One region of the Staphylococcus sp. GDY8P57P genome, then DNA from elsewhere that is predicted to be linked to it. Evidence: riboswitches for the same ligand, from Rfam matches in the RefSeq annotation. Region 1 holds a riboswitch; the other holds the start of a gene.
What was found. A riboswitch is a leader RNA that binds a small molecule or an ion and turns the genes downstream of it on or off. The one in region 1 is predicted to bind FMN.
Positions count from the first base shown of each region.

Region 1 (3,437 bases):
GAATCCAACAAGATGGCCGTAGTGGTCTAGTAGTCATTATTAGAGATATGACCAATGAACATAATCTTGATCAAATGAAAAAAGACTTCATTGCTAACGTTTCACATGAATTGAGAACTCCTATTTCTTTATTACAAGGGTATACAGAGTCCATTGTAGATGGCATTGTAACAGAGCCCGATGAAATTCGAGACTCTTTATCTATCGTGCTTGATGAAACAAAACGTTTAAATCGTCTAGTCAATGAATTATTGAATGTAGCGCGTATGGATGCAGAAGGTTTAACTGTTAATAAAGAGAAACAACCCATTAAACCTTTATTAAATAAAATGCAAATGAAGTATAAACAACAGGCACAAGATTTAGAGTTAGACATGTCACTTGCGCCAGAAATGACTGATGAATTGTGGGATTATGATGCCGACCGTATTGATCAAGTACTAACAAATCTGATTGATAATGCCACACGTTATACTCAACCAGGTGATTCAATTACAATCACTTCATCATCTGATGACACATATCAGACATTGTACATTAGCGATACCGGAAGTGGTATATCTCCGGAACATCTTGAACTTGTTTTTGATAGATTTTATAAAGTCGAAGCATCAAGAACGAGAGGGAAACAAGGTACTGGTTTAGGACTATTTATTTGCAAAATGATTATCGAAGAACATGGTGGTTCTATTCAAGTAGAAAGCGAAGTAAACAAAGGTACAACATTTATCATTAAATTACCTAAACCTAAGTGCTAATATGATTACAATCATACGCACTTATCTATCAAGCGCTTTAATTTAAGTTACAGTAGAAACTCGTACATCACGACGTTTGACTTAACGTACTAGCTTTTATTCTAAAAATGAAATTACTAGACCAAGAGTGGGTCAGAATTCATGTTGAATCTGATTTCACTCTTTTTTTATCTAATCAGTTTAAGCACCATGATTGCGCAATGCGCTCACATAAGGTAATATAAAAATTAAATTAATATATAGTTATAATTCATCTTCGGGGTAGGGTGTAAGTCCCAACCGGCAGTAATTCAAGCCTGCGACCCGCTTCTTATGAAGTGGCTGATTCAGTGAAAATCTGAAGCCGACAGTATAGTCTGGATGGGAGAAGATGGAGATTTTTTGTTGTGCAAAATTATCTCCTATTCTAAGTAAGATGAATGGAAGGAGATAATTCAATATGCAACAAAACAAACGTCTTATCACGATAAGTATGTTAAGTGCGATAGCGTTCATTTTAACATTTATTAAATTTCCGCTACCATTTTTACCGCCATACTTAACATTAGACTTTAGTGATGTGCCAACATTATTAGCAACATTCCTTTTGGGTCCCGTTGCTGGTATTATTGTAGCACTTATAAAAAATATACTTAACTTTTTATTTAACATGGGCGATCCAGTGGGCCCAGTTGCTAACTTTTTAGCAGGTGTGAGTTTCTTATTATCCGCTTACTATGTTACAAAACGTCAAAGACAACATACACATACGCCACGTTCTTTAGTTATAGGACTCGCAATTGGTACTATAGTTATGACTATTGTGTTAAGTGTATTAAACTACTTTGTGTTACTTCCTTTATATGGGATGATTTTTAATTTAGGAGATGTATTTAATAATTTAAAAATCGTCATTTTATCTGGTGTTATACCTTTTAATATTATTAAAGGTGTTGTGATTTCAATTATATTTGTACTATTATACAATCGATTAAAACGCGTTTTATCATAAAAAAATCTCCTATTGCTGAATGAAGTACGCAGCAATAGGAGATTTAATATTTATTTGATTGTGCCATAAACTATTCAAATTTAAGGGCATCACCATCAAATGGTTCTTCTTCAATTTTAATTGAATCAGTTGGACAACCTTCAAGAGCATCTTCCATATCTTCATATAATTCTTCTGGTACTTCTGCAGTACCTTGATTATCATCAAGGATTACGAAAGCAATACCTTCGTCGTCATAATCGTAAATGTCTGGCGCCGCAGCACCACATGCGCCACAAGCAATACATGTATCCATATCAACGATTGTATACTTTGCCAAATTCTTCGCCTCCTTTGATAAAAATGCTACACTAGTATAACAAATGTTAACTAACACTTCGATTAATTTATTTACTATTTTATTAGTTACATAAAGTGAGGAATCATTAATGCATTCTATTATTACCTATGCATCAAATCATTCATTCGAATATAAAACCAATAAAAGTATCTATAATATTTTAATTGGGAAAAAATCACATCAAACTTTTTTTGATGCATGTTCCCAACAACTTTTATCATTATATCACAGTTTACCTAAATTAAAATATCCGTCTTTTGAGCGATTTTTGAATAGTAATGATGACCAGAATATCAACATTACCATTCATCTAAGGTTTACATACGATAGTATCATTCAAACATTTAGTTGTATTCAATTACTTATACAAACGATGACGCATTACAAAAATAATCATTTAGACTTTATACCTATTACGCAACAAGTCACAGTTCAAAATAAAGTAAAGCAATTATATTCAACTATCATCGAGAGTGACTTAATTGATGATTTAGAAAATGAAATTGAGCAGCTTTTTCATATCATTAATGAAACGTGCAATGGCAACTGTTTGATTCATTATTATCTACAAGGGTATGAAGAACCAATGTATACGCGTCAACAAGTTTCTCTTATTGAAGACATACCAGTAACCGATTTATTTGTCCATGAATTGAATAATTTAGTTCAAATGATGTTTGCATTAGAGCATAAAGAACAATTTCCGATATTATCTCAAACCATTATTTTACCTACATTACTAAATAAAACTACAATTACATATCATCAATTACTCAAAGGACTTTCAATGAATGAAGCTGCAGTGACTCAAAATGTTAAAATCAATACGATTGAAGACCATGTGCTTGAATTATTTATTAAAGGTTATTTTACAGCGTATCAACAATATGTAAGTACGACAGATTATAATTCGTTCATAGAATTCTATCATCAGAATAGAGGATATCGATTAAAAATATATAAAGAACAATTCAATCAATTATCTTATTTTCAAATCAAATTACTAATTATCGGAATTGAAAGAGGTGAGTTAAGTGCTTGAAGATAAATTAAAAGAATGGTTCGGTTTTTCCTCATTTAATCCGGGTCAGAAAGAAATTATTGAAAGCGTATTGAGTGATAAAGATACGTTAGGAATTCTTCCAACAGGTAGTGGCAAAAGTTTATGTTATCAAATGCCAACTTATATAAAAGAAAAGCCAACTCTCATCATTTCACCTTTAATCTCTCTTATGGATGACCAAGTCATGCAATTGAAATCTCAAGGAGAGAAATTAGTTGCTTCTATTCACTCAGGTATGGATGAAAATGAAAAAAGGCAAAATATAAATTTACTACAAAAAAGTCG
Region 1 covers NZ_JAESLK010000040.1:89,309-92,745, forward strand. Annotated here, with positions in the region: gene KA878_RS12145 (ATP-binding protein) at 1-758, shown strand, start outside; FMN riboswitch at 1,007-1,134, shown strand; gene KA878_RS12150 (ECF transporter S component) at 1,198-1,749, shown strand; gene KA878_RS12155 (ferredoxin) at 1,820-2,068, opposite strand; gene KA878_RS12160 (YpbB family protein) at 2,178-3,131, shown strand; gene KA878_RS12165 (RecQ family ATP-dependent DNA helicase) at 3,124-3,437, shown strand, end outside.

Region 2 (3,437 bases), on a different contig from region 1:
AGACATGCACCATTCACACTAATAGAATCACCAATGTGCATGTCTTCTACAATCGTTTGACAAGCAATATCCAGTGTTCTAACTGATTGATGCGTACGAATATTCTTAACAGTACCAATTTCTTCAACGATACCTGTAAACATGAGTTGTCACTTCTTTCGCAAGATCATTTTTAAGTTTTGATTAATTAACTCAGTAGAAATAATTTCAAATTGCGTGGCGTGGTTTAAATCAATGACATCATTCGTTTGATAGAATTGATTTTTCCCAGAACCACCTATTATTTTCGGGGCGTAATAAATAATAAGTTGATTGATAAAATGTGTTTGGAGAAATTCTGAAGTTACACGAGGTCCAGCTTCTATTAATAACTTACCAATACCTCGCTTATAAATATCTTTTAAAATATCTTTTAAATTACATTCAGTTAAATAGATTATTTTGACATTTGAATTTGGACTTTTTAGATGCTCATTTTCTGTGTATATCCATACTTCGCTTGAAGAATCTTGGAACAATTGCTTTGTAAAGTCAATGTTGCCACTTCTTGATAAAACGATTCGAATTGGATGTTTACCGTTTGGAATACGTGTCGTATATTGGGGATTGTCAGCGATAATTGTGCCATTACCCGTTAATACAGCATCATGCGTATGTCTTAAATGATAAACATCTTGTTTCACATCTGAATTTGTAATCCATTTGCTTTGACCCATATCAGTAGCCTGTTTACCATCTAATGATACAGACACTTTCATCGTGATTTCAGGTAATTGTTCTGACTTAGCTTTGAAAAAGTCACGATACAACGCAGCTGCATCTTCAGAGTATTGATATTCAACTTCAATGCCAGCTTGTTCTAATATAGCATCCCCTTCAGAAGGTAATGTTGTATCTTTAACAGCGTAAACAACTTTACTTAGTCCAAATTCTATAATTTTATTCACACATGGTGGAGTGGAGCCAAAGTGCGTACAAGGTTCTAACGAAATGTAAATCGTTCCACCTTTTGCATTTTCTCCAGCCATATCAAGTGCTTGTACTTCCGCGTGTTTATCACCTTGTTTAAGATGTGCACCCAGTCCGACAATTCTACCGTCATTGACTACGACAGCACCCACTGGCGGGTTAACACCCGTTTGACCTTCAACCATTTGTGCGAGTTGTATTGCATAATTCATAAAATAACTCAATTCATCACCTCAAAATAAAAATTCCCTATACCAATAAAACAATTACAGGCATAGGGAAATTAAATATATGTTCAAATAAGCTTACAACATTTCTTAAATGTGTATGCTAAATAAGCGTCATTAAAACTTAAATTGACGTCTCGATTCTTTCTCCCATCCAGACTTTCACTGTCGGCTCTAGACTTTCACTAGATCAGCCATCAAAGTAGTTAACCATATACTTTGACAGGTCGCAGGCTTAATTTACTGCCGGTTGGGAATTGCACCCCGCCCCGAAAGAATTCATATGAAATTGTGATTATTAGAGTTAATGTAGTTTGATTACTACACTAATCATCATACGCTTATTGTTTAAAAATTACAAACCGTCTACGCTATATAATATTAAACAGTGTAACCATTGATGCAATTTAGTCATTTAAGTGTAAACATGCACTTTAAGCATCGAAGTGATCAAACTTACTTTGATTGTCGTACATATAGTTGACAGAACTCACTGCTTGATCAACGATCATCTTTACACCATTTCTTAACTTGTTAACACCGTTCGTCACTTGTCCAATGGCAATCATATTATTTAATGTTCCATATCTTGGGCTAATGACTTGATTCGTTTCTGGAATAATTTGAATACCGCCCATTGGGTGCGGCTGAACGATTTGTCGATTTTGAAGGTTCAGTATAAGCTGATCTTCATCATCTAAATCTGACAAATGTGTTTTGGATCCAGTTGAATTGATTATGACATCATATGGTTTAGGTTGTCGCTCATCTTTAAATTTTAATAAATAACCGTCATCTGTATGTTTAATATCCTCTAATCCTCTTTTAATAATAAGTGATTGATTACGTATGAGTTTAATAATTAATTCTGCTGTACGTGGTGGCATTGGATTTGAATTTAATTGAATATGTTTCGAAAATCGCTTATCAAAGGCTTGCTGATCTTCTCGACTGAAACTATTCCATATCCAATTCAAATTCTCTTTAACATTTTCAATCAAACTTTGAAATACTCCGATTTCATTTGCACGTTCGAGATCATATTGTAAATCTTTAATTGTATTACCGGTACGTCTATGTATTAATTTATCTAACTCTATATTACGGTCTTCACATTCTTGTTGAAATAATTCAAAAGCAATTTCTAATGGAACATTTCCAAAATGTTTTCCTTTTAGCTCATTAAACTTTTGTTTAGTTAAATATTTGAATTCAATATCAACCATATTCCCTCTTACACTTGGCAGATGTGCTGAACGACTCGTCATAGTAATTGGCAACTTAGGATGATGTGTAGCGACATACCTAACAACATCTAAACTAGCTAATCCAGTTCCAATTATGGCTATATCATCTGATTCTGAAACTTCATCCAATGTATTATATGTAGGATAAGGTGTTTGAATATATCCTTTTTTACCTTTTAATTGATACGGATCATGATAAGCGAAAGTACCTGTCGTTAAGAAGATATAGTCGTATTCTTTCCATTCACTCATATCTTCTGATGTACATACATAATATTTTAATGTCGTCTCATCTATTTCTGAATTTGTAAAAATCTCACGAACTGGACGCTTGATAACGGAAAGATTATCAAATAATAAGTCAAAGTTAGATAGATAAGATTTCATATAATGACCAAACACAAATCGAGGTAAGTACTTAGGATTATCAAATTTAAACTCTGATTGTTCTTGATACCAATTCCAGAATTCTTCATCATCATCTAAATTTAAACTCATCTGCTTTGTTGGCAAATTGATGAGTAACTGACTACTGTCATTTTGAAATGGCACACCTTGTCCCATATTCTTTTCATTATCATAGACATCTACCTCTAAATATTTAAATGCTTCATTTTTGACTAACTGCCTTAAAACACTCACACCAGCTGTACCCATTCCAATTATAGCTACACGCATATATCATCATCCTTCTTTATTACTCTAAAAAGACTTTTTAATATATCTATTATATCAATATCATAAATCGCTTAAAATAATTTATACTTATATGTTATTCTCATCATTTTTCTATTAATTCAGCAATTATGGTAGTATTAAGGTATTGAGGTGAACAAAAATGAAATTTATTTTAAAAGTTTTTGTCGTAATGATTATAGCCTTTAGTTGGTTAACTAAGAAAAATAAAGCAGAATAAATAAATCTATTTTTTATCCTAAAAAGCCAACGTCAACACTAATTCACACAAGTGTCGACGTTGGCTTTTACTAAATAA
Region 2 covers NZ_JAESLK010000004.1:2,335-5,771, forward strand. Annotated here, with positions in the region: gene KA878_RS01635 (riboflavin synthase) at 1-143, opposite strand, end outside; gene ribD (bifunctional diaminohydroxyphosphoribosylaminopyrimidine deaminase/5-amino-6-(5-phosphoribosylamino)uracil reductase RibD) at 150-1,193, opposite strand; FMN riboswitch at 1,335-1,477, opposite strand; gene KA878_RS01645 (FAD/NAD(P)-binding protein) at 1,631-3,121, opposite strand.
Region 2: linked by a shared signal. The riboswitch ahead of ribD (bifunctional diaminohydroxyphosphoribosylaminopyrimidine deaminase/5-amino-6-(5-phosphoribosylamino)uracil reductase RibD) and the one ahead of KA878_RS12150 (ECF transporter S component) in region 1 are both predicted to bind FMN.